DNA from 2 places in the Gracilimonas sediminicola genome. Region 2 is predicted to be linked to the other one. Evidence: riboswitches for the same ligand, from Rfam matches in the RefSeq annotation. Region 2 holds a riboswitch; the other holds the start of a gene.
The links. A riboswitch is a leader RNA that binds a small molecule or an ion and turns the genes downstream of it on or off. The one in region 2 is predicted to bind S-adenosylmethionine.
Positions count from the first base shown of each region.

Region 1: it holds a riboswitch for S-adenosylmethionine, as region 2 does, so the genes downstream of both, NM125_RS12595 (O-acetylhomoserine aminocarboxypropyltransferase/cysteine synthase family protein) here and NM125_RS13730 (homocysteine S-methyltransferase family protein) in region 2, are expected to answer to the same signal.

Region 1 is NZ_JANDBC010000002.1:622,610-630,425, reverse strand. It holds gene NM125_RS12610 (DmpA family aminopeptidase) at 1-493, opposite strand, end outside; gene NM125_RS12605 (homoserine dehydrogenase family protein) at 1,177-2,277, opposite strand; gene metX (homoserine O-acetyltransferase MetX) at 2,274-3,320, opposite strand; gene NM125_RS12595 (O-acetylhomoserine aminocarboxypropyltransferase/cysteine synthase family protein) at 3,440-4,768, opposite strand; SAM riboswitch class I at 4,918-5,046, opposite strand; gene era (GTPase Era) at 5,451-6,332, opposite strand; gene mutS (DNA mismatch repair protein MutS) at 6,437-7,816, opposite strand, start outside.
Region 2 is NZ_JANDBC010000003.1:169,867-177,682, reverse strand. It holds gene NM125_RS13740 (methylenetetrahydrofolate reductase) at 116-1,072, opposite strand; gene metH (methionine synthase) at 1,069-3,768, opposite strand; gene NM125_RS13730 (homocysteine S-methyltransferase family protein) at 3,875-4,846, opposite strand; SAM riboswitch class I at 4,947-5,065, opposite strand; gene NM125_RS13725 (hypothetical protein) at 5,287-6,063, opposite strand; gene NM125_RS13720 (BamA/TamA family outer membrane protein) at 6,147-7,808, opposite strand.

The DNA of each region.
Region 1 (7,816 bases), on a different contig from region 2:
CAATAGTCACATGCCGCCCTCGGATATCATTCAACCATCCATCATTGGTTTCTCCAACCACCGGGTTTACCGAGCGTACATTTTTATTGCCGGGCTGTCGCAGAACATAATCTGTTATGCCGTTTGCTACTGTATGAATACTCAGCGTATTAGTAAGCCCGATGGGAGTTTCAATCTCGCCCAGTTCCCGGATTTGTGTAAAGCCTAATGCTTTTCCGAAGCCATTACCAACATAGACAGCTGCCGGAACCCGGCTTTTGAACAGATCTCCATCATGGGGCAAAATCATGGTTACCCCGGTTCGGATATTATCTCCTTCCATAATTGTTTTATGCCCAACCTGTACACCTTCCACATCGGTTATGGCATTCAATGGACCCGGAGTTAAAATACCCGGTTTAATCCCAAGGTCGCGGGGGCGTTGACGATCCTGTGAGAAGCCGCTATTAAAAGTGAATAATAAAATGAACAATATATAAGGTATCGATCTCATCAGGATTTCAGCTGATTAATATTTTTCTATTTTAGAGGAATGTCGTTTCAAAATGACAGATTTGCAAAAAGGGGAAAGAGAAGATGAATAAAAGACGGGGTAGGTATCGGACAGAAACTGTAAGATTAAAATCATGGGATTATGATTGGAACGGGGTCTATTTTGTGACCATATGTACGCATAATCGATTGAACTATTTCGGAGACATTGTCCATAACGTAGAGACACATAATCTTGTGTCTCTACGTTCGAATCAAAACATTCTGCAATTAACAGAAATAGGTAAAATTTCCGAATCTTGTTGGCGGACAATACCAGAACATTTTCCATTCGTAAAATTGGGTGAATTTGTAATTATGCCCAATCATGTTCATGGAATCATTATCATTAATAAAGAAAATGATGGCCGAAATAACGTAGATACACAAAACCGAGCTTATCAGTCCCGGAGCCGTCAAAAATCACTGAACAAATTCGGACCTCAATCCAGGAACCTGCCTTCAATTATCCGGGGGTTCAAAATTGGAGTCACTAAAGGTGCCAGAAAAATTGATGCGGGTTTTAAATGGCAACCCAAATATTACGATCACATAATTAGAGATAGGAAATCATTTGAAACAATCTCAAACTATATAAAGCGGAATCCCGAAAATTGGAAGACTGACGAGTACTTCAGCTCATGATTACAAAATCCCCGCAATATCAATAATATCCCCTAATACACCGGCTGCGGTTACTTCTCGTCCGGCTCCAGGTCCCTGCACAATAATGGGAGAGGTGCTATATCGTTTGGTGTAAATCTGAATGAGGTTATCTGTTCCTTGCAATCCGCCAAGGGGAGAGTCGCCCTTTACCTCTTCAATGCCAACGCTGATGCCATCCGGTGTAAACGTGCCCACATATCTTAGCTTCCGGTTGTTGACCATAGCCTGTGCATTGCGACTTTTCCAATGGCCATCGTATTCGGGTAATTGTTGCAAAAAATCTTCTGTAGAAAGTGAAATCAGCTTTTCCGGAACAAGGGTATCCACCCGGATTTGATCCCGTTCAAATTTATAGCCACTGGTGCGTGCCAGAATCAGGAATTTACGTGCCACATCTTCGCCGGAAAGGTCATCTCTTGGGTCCGGCTCTGAATATCCGCCATCCTTAGCCTTTTTAACCGCTTCACTGAATGGAACACCATTCTGTAATTGGGTGAACAGGTAAGTCATGGTTCCTGAAGCTACTCCGGTGATTTTCGTGATTTCATCTCCACTGTTCAGTAAGGTTTTGAGGGTGCTGATTACAGGAAGTCCGGCACCTACCGCTGTTTCATACCGGTATTGTGCCCGGCCTGAATTGTTTGCATTGATCAACCCATCAAAATAATCCTGGCTAAATGAATTAGCTCGCTTGCTGGGCGTGGCGATATGTACGCCGTTGTCCAACAGGTATTGAAATTGTTGGGCAACGATTTCACTTCCGGTGGCATCGATAAAAATCAGGTTGCCGTCGCTCCTGTTTACCAGTTCGACGGGGATGCTGTTCCAGTCAGTAGGCTCGCCATCGGTCAGCCGGCTTTTACTGATTACCTGCTCCATATCCGGGTTCCATTGGGTGAATTTGCTGTTGCAAACGCCGATCACATTCAGCTCATAAAGTGAGTGATCCAGCTGCCGGATGAGTTTGGTTAGGGTGCCTCCCACAGCGCCTAAACCGGCAATGAAAAGGTTTATGTTCTTTCTTTGTACGGAAAGCTCTTGATGAGTGTCGGTAGTTGTTTTCTTAAGTGTTAGTGTCATGGTTTTACTTCAGTGAGTGAGTGATAAAATGAGTGTAATTGAGTGTTCAACTGATCAAATTCAATTAAAAAGGAATCGTGGCCATAGGGAGATTTCAACTCGGCAAGCCGGCTGTTGGGGATCAGTTTTGCCAGTTCTTGTTGTTCGCTGAGTGGATATAATTTGTCACTTTCAAATCCAACAATTAATACCGGTTGATGCACACCTCCAAGCACTTCTTCAAAACTCCCCCGGCCTCTGGATACATCGTGAGAGTCCATCGCCTTTGACAGGGTGATGTAAGAGTTTGCATCAAACCGGCCTGCCAGCTTTTCTCCCTGGTAATTGAGATATGATTCGACCTGGAAAATTCTCTTTTCAGGGTGAACTTCTCGTCCAAATTTTCGGGCATAGTTCTCCGGGGTTCGATAGGTGAGCATCGCCATGGCTCGGGCAGCGGTGAGTCCTTTGGTCGGTGGATTTTTGGGGTCATAGAAACCGTTATTCCAGCGCTCATCAGCATGAATAGCCATTCGCTGCGCCTGGCTAATACCGATGGCCCAGGGCGAGTGAGATTTTCCCATTGCAAACAAAGCGGCCGATTTAATCCGGTCATCCATGATCGCAAACTCGAGCGCCGTCATTCCTCCTAAAGATCCGCCAATCACTAATTCAATGCCCTGAATATCCCAGTGATCCAGCAAAAGCTGTTGGAAGGCGACGATATCCCGAATGGTGATGTCGGGAAAATCTGCCTGCCAGGGTTTTCCCGTTTCTGGGTTGATGGAAGCAGGGCCGGTAGAACCATAGCAGCTACCCGGTATATTGATGCACAGAATAAAGTGCTTTTCAGGATTGAGAATGCCCCCTTTGTCGAACAACCCGCTGAACCATTCATCGGCGGCGGCATGCCCGGTCAGGGCATGACAAATCAGGATAACATTATCTCTGCTTTTATTGAGAGTCCCCCAGCTTTTCCAGGCAATATCTACATGACTAAAACTATAGCCGGATTCAGTCGTCCAGCTTTTATTCAGGGTTGTGATTTTGATGTCTTTGTTCATATTTCTTCAGTTTCGCGCATCCCTCGGGGTTTGCATAAAGGACTTTCTAAGTTTAATTCTGTTGTTAAAAAAAGCAGGCCCGGATTTCCACCGAACCTGCAAAGGAGTACTAATCGTGGTTACACGGGTACTTTAATTTTTGCGAATGCTTTCTCGAAGTCCTCGATGATATCATCGATATGCTCGATGCCAACGGATACCCGGATCAGGTCACCTTTCACACCGCTCGACTTCTGCTCGGTTTCCGTGAGCTGCTGGTGAGTGGTTGAGGCAGGATGGATAACCAGGGTTTTGGCATCTCCCACATTGGCAAGGTGACTGGATAGCTGTACGTTTTCGATGAATTCTCTCGCGGCATCATATCCGCCTTTCACGCCAAAGGTGAATACCGAACCGAAGTGACCTTCTTTCAGATATTTTTTGGCACGCTCGTGATAATCATGCTCAGGCAGGCCAGTAAAGCTGATCCACTCAACGGCGTCATGATCTTTCAGCCAGTGGGCCAATTTCAGAGCATTTTCATTGTGCCTTTCAACCCGTAAAGACAGCGTTTCCAGCCCCTGCAACAGCAGAAAACTGTTAAATGGAGACTGAGCCGGACCGAAATCACGCAGCCCTTCAACCCGGGCACGAATGGCAAAAGCGATGTTGCCGAAAGGGCCGTCTTCACCGAATACTTCCCAGAAATTAAGTCCGTGATAGGAAGGAGAGGGTTCACTGAATGCGGGGAATTTTCCGTTGCCCCAGTTGAAATTACCACCATCTACAATCACCCCACCGATAGACGTTCCGTGTCCGCCAATCCACTTGGTAGCTGATGCGGTTACGACATTGGCTCCGTGTTTAAGAGGCTGAACAAGGGCACCGCCGGCGCCGAATGTATTATCTACCACAAGCGGGATGTTGTTTTCTTTGGCCAGGGCCGAAAGTCCTTCAAAGTCGGCCACGTTGCCGCGCGGATTTCCGATAGACTCCACATAAATGGCTTTGGTGTTTTCATCGATATGTTTAGCGTATGCTTCGATGGAATCTTCTTTCGCAAAGCGAACATCGATCCCCAACCGGGGCAGGGCTACTTTGAACTGGTTATAAGTTCCGCCATACAGGTATTGGGTTGAAACGATGTTATCGCCGGCCTGGGCCAGATTGGAAATAGCCAAAAACTGGGCAGCCTGTCCGGAGGCTGTTGCCAATGCAGCCACTCCGCCTTCGAGGGCAGCCACCCGGTTTTCAAAAACATCATTGGTCGGGTTCATAATCCGGGTATAGATATTGCCGAATTCACGGAGAGCAAATAGGTTGGCAGCGTGCTCGGTATTATCAAAATTGTACGAAGTGGTTTGATAAATCGGCACCGCTCTCGATCCTGTTGTGGGATCCGGTTCCTGACCTGCATGCAGCTGCAGGGTTTCAAATTTATAGTCGCGTTTTTCTTTGTTGTTGCTCATGATATATTGGTTATAAGTGAGTGTGTTATTTGTTGATTTATTTAGCTATTAAGATTTTGCATCTCTCTGATGAGGCTCCTTAAAACCAAAAAAGCCTCTTTCAGAGATGAATCCGAAAGAGGCTTTATGTCAAAACCAATATCTGTTCGAACTCATCTTTTCCATCACATAAATTTTATGTGACAGACAGGACGTAGCACCTTTTCCTGACAAATAAATTGTCGGGACGGTTGCCAAGGCTTCAAAGGACCTGATCCCTCCACCTTTCTTAATGAGAATGCAACTGTTGTAAAAGAACGATTAAAATATAATCCAACAAAAAAGCCCTTCTGAGTTGCATTCAAAAGGGCTCGTGTAAATTTATTTACGTAATCTCAGCCCTTATGTCTGCGCCATGCACATACACATGCAACACATAGTTGCACAAGAGCTGATAATATTTTGTCGGAAAAATTTCATTACACTAATGTTAAGAGTAGAATTCGGAAGGCGCAAGTTATTTTTTTGAGGGAACACAGACGACAGGTATTGAACAGATGTTCATTGATCTTAAATGTATGCGTGTAATCAATTTAAGATCGTTATAAAATTTCTGAAATGAGAAGACTTTACATCAAAATCTCAAGGTGAAAACAAACGAAGTCATTTGGGAATCTGTCGTATACGCGTCATCTGCGTTCCATTAATACCCCAAATTACGAACCCACCCTTCTTTTTCTCTCCACTTTTCTCTGACCTTCACATGAAGCTCCAAATACACCTGTTTGCCAATGAATTCCTCAACCGATTTCCGGGCTTCAATGCCCAGCTCTTTGATGGCTGTTCCGCCTTTGCCAATCAGCATGCCTTTTTGGGATTTCTGGTTCACGATGATGTCGGCATGGATGCGGTCAATGTCCACATCGGCATCATAAGAAACTACTTCTACCGTACAGGAATACGGGATTTCCTGGTGAAATTGGAGAAAAATCTGTTCACGAATCAGCTCTGAAACAAAGAAACGGACCGGATGCTCGCTTAGGTCTTCTTTAGGATAGAAGGGAGGTCCGGGCAATAAACATCCACGAATATCTTCCATCAATTCTTGCACGCCGGTTCCGGCAGTTGCTGAGATATAATGTGTGGAGCGAATCTTCAGTTTCTCTTGAATCTGCTCGGCCGATTTGCGGGCTTTTTCATCATTTGCGGCATCCATTTTATTAACAACCAGGAACACCGGTTTGTTGATGGATTTTATAAGTTCAATTACATCATCTGTAGGGTGCTTATCCATAGGGTCATGGATGAAGAGGATCACATCGGCATCACTACGTGCACGCTCCACGGTTTTCATCATCGCTTTTTGAAGCTCATACCTTGGTGAGATAACACCGGGAGTATCCAGAAAAACGATCTGAGTATCCTCATCCGAAAATATTCCCACAATCTGATGACGGGTCGTTTGTGCCTTATGGGTAGTGATGGAAATCTTGGCGCCCAGAATATAATTCATCAGGGTAGATTTACCGGCATTCGGCTTCCCGATAATTGCTACATATCCGGATTTGTGGGGTTTGTCTTCCATTTTTTTCATGTATTAATGTGTTGACGTGCTAACGTGTTAAAGTGCTTATGTGTTTTTAGGCTTGCACAGAACACACATAAGCACTTTAACACGTCAACACATTCTTAATCAACCAGGCGTTTTAATTCGGTTATCAGCATCAGCGCCTCAATCGGTGTCATTCGGTTCGGATCTGTGGCTTCCAGTTTATTCAGTACGGTTTCAATTCGGGGATCTACGTGTGTTTGGAACATCGTCATCTGAGAGGTTTCGGGCTGTTTTTCTACTTTCTCAGAGAGATTCTTGGCCGCTTCTTTTTTCGATGAAGCCTCATTCTCAATAGTCCCGTTTTTGTTGGTGATGTCGAGGCTGTGACTTTCCAGGTTCTTCAGGATCTCTTTGGCCCGTTCAATTACAACCTGCGGGAGTCCGGCCATGTCGGCTACCTGAATTCCATAACTATGATCGGCTCCGCCCGGGATGAGCTTCCGCAGAAACACCACCTTGTCGTCATGTTCTTTTACCTGAACGTTGAAATTTTTGGTTCGCTCATACATCTGCTCCAGTTCATTCAGCTCATGGTAATGCGTGGCGAAGAGGGTTTTTGCAGCCACAGGCGCATGGTTATGTAAATACTCAGCCAGCGACCAGGCGATACTCAACCCGTCAAAAGTAGAAGTTCCGCGACCCACTTCATCCAGTAAAATCAAGGACCGTGGAGTGGCATTGTTGAGAATGTTGGCCGCTTCGTTCATTTCAACCAGGAACGTACTTTCCCCTGCAGCCAGGTTATCTGAAGCGCCTACCCGGGTAAAGATTTTATCCACCAGGCCGATTTTGGCTTCTTTGGCAGGAACAAAACTTCCTACCTGGGCCAGCAAGACAATGAGTCCGGTTTGGCGGAGAATGATACTTTTACCGGCCATATTGGGCCCGGTAATAATCAGAATCTGCTGTTCGTCGTTATCCAGCTTAATGTCGTTGGGTATAAATGGCTCACCCATAGGCAGCGACTTTTCAACTACGGGGTGCCTACCTTTTTTGATGTCAATTTCTTCATGATCACCCACTTCCGGTTTGGCATAATTATTCCGGAAGGCGATTTCGGCAAAACCCTGCAGGCAATCCAGCTCGGCAATGGCGTGAGAAACCTGCTGAACGTCATCGGCAAACTCGGCAACATACAGCCTCAGTTCTTCAAACAATTCATACTCCAGGGTTTTGCTGCGTTCCTCAGCAGATAGTACTTTCTCTTCCACCTCTTTCAGTTCCGGGGTGATGTAGCGCTCGGAATTCACCAGCGTTTGCTTTCGGATAAAACTTTCCGGCACTTTGTCTTTATGCGTGTTGGTTACTTCAATGTAGTAGCCAAACACTTTGTTATAGCCGATTTTGAGGGAGGGAATATTATGCTCTTTCGCCAGGTCGTCTTTAATCTTGGCTATATACTTTTTTCCGTTCTTGGCGATATCGCGAAGTTCATCCAGCTCATCGTTAAACCCGTC
Region 2 (7,816 bases):
CTTGTGTACTGGAATACATCGAAGCTATAATCACTATAACCCTCAGGAATTGGTTCTGATCCATAAGAAAAGAATAAAAGAAATCTGTAAAATCCCACGATCCCTGAATCTGTACTCAAAACAACTCCTTAGCCACCTCATACACCGAGATTGATTTCCCCATAGAGTAGTAATGAAGACTGGGAACACCAAACGCCATCAATTCCTTGGACTGCTGAATGGTCCACTCAATCCCAACCTGAACCACCTCTTCTTTAGTCTTACACTCTTCAATGGCTTTGGAAAGCTCCATGGGTAAATCCACATGAAATAGCTGAGGTAAAATGGTGAGCTGCTTTTTGGAAGTTATGGGCTTTAGCCCCGGAATAATTGGTAAGGTGATACCGGCTTCCCTGCATTTTTGCACAAAGTCGAAATAGCATTTGTTATCGAAGAACATTTGGGTAACAATGTAATCTCCACCGATATCCTGTTTGAGCTTCAGGTATTTTAAATCTGTTTGCATGTTTGGAGCCGCAAAATGCTTTTCAGGATAGCCGGCCACCCCGATGCAGAAATCCGAGGGCTTGGCATTTTCCAGCTCTTCATCCAGGTAAACCCCGTTGTTCAAATCCACTACCTGCTCTATCAATTCTGATGCATAGGCATGTCCGCCCGGCTCCGGTTTGAACTCCCGTTCGGGCTTGCGTGTATCACCCTGAATGAGCAGCACATTATCAATCCCCAGAAAATTCAGGTCGATGAGTGCATTCTCGGTGTCTTCTTTAGTAAAACCGCCACAGATGATATGCGGCACGGCATCAACCTTATAATGATTTTGAATGGCAGCACAAATCCCTACGGTACCCGGACGTTTACGCACCGTTTTCCGCTCCAGAAGCCCGTTTTCGCGCTTTTTATACACGAACTCCTCCCTATGATAGGTTACATCCACAAAAGGTGGGTTAAACTCCATCAACGGATCCATATGATCAAATAAGGACCGGATATTTTGCCCCTTAAGCGGTGGTAAAACTTCAAATGAGAACAGCGTATCACCGTTCGCTTTTTCAATGTGTTCAGTTACTTTCATTCTTTCGTAGGCTCGTAGTCTAAAATTGGAGAAAGCCACTTTTCGACTTCCTCTTTCGTAGATGATTTTCGTTCTGCGTAGTCAATAACCTGGTCTTCACCAATGTTTCCCACACGGAAATACCGGGAATCAGGATGTGAAAAGTAAATCCCGCTTACCGATGATGCCGGGTACATAGCAAATGATTCGGTGAGTTTGATTTCTGCATTCTTTTCTACCTGCAGCAAGTCAAATAAAATGCGTTTCTCGGTATGATCGGGACAGGCCGGATATCCCGGTGCCGGGCGAATTCCGGAATAAGCTTCAGCTATCAATTCGTCATTGCTGAAATTTTCCTCGTCCGAATATCCCCAAAATTCTTTCCGAACTCTTTCGTGCATACGTTCGGCAAAGGCTTCAGCGAGGCGGTCAGCCACGGCTTTCACCAATATCACATTATAATCGTCATTCACTTTTTTGTATTCCTCGATGATGGCTTCAATACCCAGCCCGGCCGTAACGGCAAAGAATCCGATGTAGTCAGGAATTCCTGTTTGTTCCGGTGCGATAAAATCCGACAGACAAGAATTTGATTGCCCCGTTCTCTTCTTGCTTTGCTGCCTTAAAAAGTGGAATACGCTTTTCTGCTCCGATCGATTCTCATCTTCATACAGCTTTATATCATCTCCGTAACTATTTGCAGGATAGAAGCCTATAACAGCTTTTGCTTGTAATAAATCTTCTTCCACAATACGATCGATGAGTACTTGAGCATCATCAAAAAGAGACTGTGCCTGCTCTCCTACTTCCTCATCTTCCAGAATATCCGGGTATTTTCCGGTGAGCATCCACGTTCGAAAAAAGGGAGACCAGTCAATATAATTTCTTAACTCTGAAATCGGGTAATCCTCAAATGTCTTAGTACCCAAGAATGAGGGTTTTGGAGGCTTATGGCCTTCCCAGTCAATTTCTACCTTATTGGTTTTTGCTTCTTCATAGCTGAGCAGTTCTTTTCGGTTTTGCCGGCTTTCATGCTGCTTCCGAAGCTCCTCATACTCTTTCTTCACCTCCAACCGAACGCCATTCCTTCTTTTTTTACTGATCACATCACCCGCAATCGAAACCGCCCTTGAAGCATCCAGCACATGAATAATGGAGCCATCATACTCAGGATCAATTTTCACGGCGGTATGAAGCCGGGAGGTTGTTGCTCCGCCAATGAGCAACGGCAGATCCATCTTTCTTTTCTTCATCTCCCGGGCTACATGGATCATTTCATCCAGGGAAGGCGTAATTAGTCCACTTAATCCAATAGCATCCACATTGTGCTTCTCGGCTTCATCCAGAATCTTATCAGCCGGAACCATCACCCCAAGGTCCACCACATTGTAGTTATTACAAGCCAAAACCACACTTACGATATTCTTACCAATGTCATGCACATCTCCCTTAACCGTGGCTAAAAGAACCTTGGGTTGCTCACTGGTATCTTTGTTTTTGGCTTTTTCTTCTTCCAGGTATGGCGTCAGATAGGCAACGGCCTGTTTCATCACGCGGGCACTTTTCACAACCTGCGGGAGAAACATCTTACCGGAACCAAACAGATCGCCTACTACATTCATACCATCCATAAGCGGACCTTCGATTACTTCCAACGGACTCCCATATTTCACACGAGCTTCCTCTGCATCCTCTTCCACATACTCATTAATCCCTTTAACCAGTGAATGACTCAATCGCTCTTCAACCGGCTTATTTCGCCATTCATCGCTTGTTTTCTTTTGGGTTGAAGTAGATTCACCTTTGTACTCCCCGGCAATATCAAGCAAACGTTCGGTGGCATCCTCCCTTCTGTCAAATAGGACGTCTTCCACTCGTTCAAGCAGATCCTTCGGAATGTCATCGTACACTTCAAGCTGAGTGGGATTCACAATCCCCATATCCATGCCGTGCTGTATCCCGTGATACAGAAAAGCGGAGTGAATAGCTTCACGAACCCAGTTATTCCCACGGAAAGAGAACGATACATTGCTGACCCCGCCTATTACATGAGCTCCGGGCAGGTTTTCACGAATCCACTTGGCAGCCATAAAAAAGTCGATGGCATTCCGGCGATGCTCCTCCATTCCTGTTGCAACCGGGAAGATATTCGGATCCAGAATAATGTCCGATTGATCAAACCCTACTTCTTCAGTCAGTAGTTTATATGCACGACCACAAATCTCCTTACGTCTGGGCAAGGTATCGGCCTGACCTTCTTCATCAAAAGCCATACAAATTACAGCCGCTCCAAATCGACGAATAATTTTTGCCCTGCGAATAAACTCCTCCTCGCCATCCTTAAGGCTGATAGAATTTACGACACCTTTCCCCTGTAGGCATTTGAGTCCGGCCAGGATAACTTCCCACTTTGAGGAATCCACCATAATCGGAATTCGGGCAATGTCGGGATCGGAGGCAATCAAATTCAGGAAGTGCGTCATTTCCTCGGCGCTATCGAGCATCCCTTCATCCATATTGACGTCCAGGATCTGTGCCCCGCCCTGCACCTGATCAAGGGCTACCTTCAGCGCATTATCATATTCTTTATTTTTTATGTAATTAAGAAAAGTCCTTGAACCCGTTACATTTGTGCGTTCCCCAATATTAACAAAATTGGAATCTTCTGTTATAATTAAAGGTTCGAGTCCGCTTAACTTTAGAGGTAATGATTGCATAATTAATCGCAGAGCGCGCTGAGTTGCGCAAAGATTAAAGGATTAACGGAAAGTTTACTAACTGATTGGTGCGTTGGGAGTATATTTCTGCCTGAATTCTCCATGTTTAATTGATATCCTTTGCGAACTTTGCACCTTTGCTATTAGCAATTCGAGGTTCATAATTCCGGGCCAGTTCTGCCATCTTTGAAATATGTGCTGGAGTAGTTCCACAACAACCCCCGAGGATATTCACCAAGTTATCTTCCAAATATTTCTCCACTTCCTGCCCCATCAGTTCCGGCCCCTGATCATATTCCCCGAACTCATTCGGAAGCCCCGCATTCGGGTAGGCACTAACATAAAAATCTGATTTTTCAGCCAAATTTTGGAGGTAAGGCTGTAGTTGCTTTGCCCCCAGGGCGCAATTGAATCCAACACTGAGAATTGGAGCGTGTGAAACAGAGATTAAGAACGCTTCTACCGTCTGTCCTGAAAGCGTTCGTCCCGAAGCATCGGTAATAGTTCCTGAAACCATGATGGGTAACTTATCTCCCCGCTCATCAAACAATTCCTGTATCGCAAAGAGAGCTGCTTTGGCATTCAGTGTGTCGAAAATAGTTTCTATAAGCAGTAAATCCGCTCCGCCATCCATCAGTCCTTTGGCTTGTTCTTTATAAGCCTCCGCCAGTTCATCGAAAGTAACAGCGCGATAGCCGGGATCGGTGACTTCAGGCGAAATAGAAGCCGTTTTATTGGTTGGTCCCATCGAACCGGCAACAAATCGTGGTTTATCCGGGTTCTGCCTGGAGAATTTGTCCGTGGCTTTCTTCGCGATTTCAGCCGACTTCCGGTTCAGTTCATACACGATGTGCTCCAGGTTGTAATCAGCCTGAGCGATGGTGGTTCCGCTGAAAGTGTTGGTTTCCACGATATCCGCTCCCGCTTCCAGATATTCTTCATGGATGGCCTGAATGATATCCGGACGGGTAAGGCTTAATAAATCGTTATTGCCTTTCAGGTCGTCTGCATGATCTTTGAGCTGCTCGCCCCGGAAATCCTCTTCTGTCAGCTTATAGCGCTGAATCATGGTACCCATGGCACCGTCGAGAATCAGGATTCGGTCTTGTAATGCTTGTTCTATATTCACTCTTTCGATGTTGGATTAGCTTATACAGAAAGAGCGTGAGTGATTAGCTCGCTTATCTTTCTAAGCACATAACGGGTTATGTACTTAGTGGGATTTGGCACCTGCCCCTTTTTAGAAGTGGTTGCCAAGACGTCATCGGGCCCATCCCTCGGTCTTTCTTTATAAGCATTCAATAAATTGCGTTTTGAATATAATAGTTGTTGAGCCGCTGAGCAACTTATAAGAATGGAACACGGATGACAAGGATTAGACAGATAGTCACTGATAAGAAAAGTCATTCAGAGCAATAGCAATGAATCTTCATAAGATTAAAATGGTCCGATTGCTTGAGGCTGAGTTTAGATTTGGAATTCCGGAGCGGAGTACTGAAACGAGAGTAAGTTTTAGGTCTATTTTAATTCATAAATACTTTGTGTATCTCTTGTAAACAAGAATACTTTATCAAAATTTGATTCATAATTTTTTGATAAGAATTTATTAGAGTCTAATAAATCAAAAGACCTTTCAAATGTTAGTGGCTTTACTACTAGAAGTAGCCAAATCAAATCACATTTTTGATAATACTCAGTAACCTTTTGATCTTTCTTAAGTATTTTTTTTTGTAAAAACTCAGGACTTGATATTGGAATTTTTCCACCTCTAACTCTTTCAAAAGACGACCTACCATAAGAATCATTATTCCAGATTGTAATTGCTTTAATTCTTTCATCAACCTTTATTTCATCCTTAATACTGTTAAAGAATTTTTTATTGAGTAAAACTTTTGATTCTGATTTTCTATTATTGAAATGAACCAACAAGGAAATTTGGTCTGATAGTTTTTCAACATCTTTATTGGATAATTTGAATTTAATTCTATTATAAGTTTGGACCTCTTCAAAGTCGACAAAAACCAATACATTCGTTTCACTCTTATCATTGTATTTCGATTTAGCCTTTAGTAAAACCTTATCTTTTAAAGCTTCTTGGTTCTGAGGTACTAAATCTTCTCTATCCTTTGGTTGAAAAAGTCTTTGATGCTCAATTCCTAAATTGAGACCCTCATATTCTATAACAAAATCAGGGCTTTCATCTTGAATTAAGCTTTTAGAATTGATTGACTTTGTTTCAAGAAAACTGGTGACATCTTCTTTCTCTTCTAATTTTTGTTTTCGTGATTGTGACATACTGAGTTACTATAATTGTTAAAGGCTAAGTCGAATTTCAAAATTGCTCCCAACCTAATCAATACTCTCTTTTTGAATCATAATCAAAGCTCCGTCCTAATCCCAAAATGCACCTTTCCGTTACCTATAGACTCTTCGGGAGAAATAGCGTAGGTAAATTTCAATCGGCCGATTTGGGTTTGGTAACTCAGCCCAAAACCTGTGGAAAAAAGATATTTCGTTATTTGGAAGTCGTTATTGGTTTCGGTAAGTAGTCTTGGTCGGTTAAAACCTCCCGCCGCTCCGAAACCGAACAGATAAGACTGTCGGTTGAGTAAGAATCTATATTCAACATCTCCCCAAAGCATGGTTCCGGCCCGGAACTGCTGCTCGGCATAGCCACGGAAGGAATTAGCTCCTCCAAACCGGATTAAGTCGTTGGTGGTTACTTTATCAGATTCCAGCAAAAAGCCATGTAAAGAAGTGGCAATTACGCTTTTATCAAAGATAGGCATATAGTTACGGGCAGTGAATTCAAGAGAATTCTGCGTGAATGACGTGAGGGAATCATCGCTTAAATCTTTATTTGCGATACCAAGTATCAGTCGAATGGAACTGCCTTTGGTCGGTACATCAAACCGGTCTACATTGGTGAATTCAAAACCTAATCGGGCGGTTCTTTTTTGTCCATCCGGCTCCACAACCTGCGGAAGATTACTGCCCGACGTAGTACTTTGGAAACCCACTCCTCCTATCAGTTTTACGCCTGAGCCCACCAGGAAATATCCGTCCAGATCAAAATCCCGGCTTTGGTAAGTGGTGTCATTCTGGTAGAGCTGCATTCCGGCTGAAATGCCCACCGGAATTTCCCCAATCCAATCCTGGGAAGCTTTCAGATTCAGCTGGCTGGTTTCCGGCCGTAGTCGTTGATAACGAAAATCAACGCCGTTTCCCTGGGTAAGTACATTCCATAGCGACAGCTCCACATCCCCTGCAATTTGCCCATTTCCGGCAGCATCCGGCACATAACCGAGTAAACCATCAAACTGGTTCAGCGACCGCTCCTCCACACTAAAAACGATAACCGGCTCTCCCTGACGAAGATAAATACGGGCCGGTTCAACAGCATTAAAAAGACCACTTGAATTCAAATTCGAGCGTAAAACCCTGAGATAATCAGGTGAAACCTGTCTGTTTGTATTAAACCTCGAAATCTTTCTCAGGTAATCCTGTGAGTTTGTTTTTGCTCCGGAGAAGTATATATCCGGCCGGGTTACTTTATCACCGGTTCGGATTTCAATTTCCACATCAACCCGACACTCTTCTTCTATGGGGATAATGGACGTGATGATGGCTTCAGCAAAAGGAAATCCATCCTCTTCCATCCCATAAATAAGCTCAGCAATTTCTGTACGTAAGTTCTGATCTGTGTAAAACTTATCAGGTTCAATGGTTGAGGATGAGTCAATCTGACCGGAATAAAGCACGTTCATTTTGTCGAGCCGATATTTACAGCCCTTGGTCACCTGTGCAGTCGAATCGGTAGTTGATGTCACAGCCGCATCAAAGAATCCCTCCGAGACAAACCATCGAAGAAGTTTTTGCTCAATTTGAGAGGAATTGTTAGCCAGTTCGGTCTCCATACTATCCGGAATAACAACCTTTTCACCGTTTTCGTAAACCCGAAATTCCGCAGATCGGTTTTGTGGAACCGCCAGAACCGGGATCAAAAGAAATAAAAAGGTAACACCTGATTTTAAGGACATACCTGAAT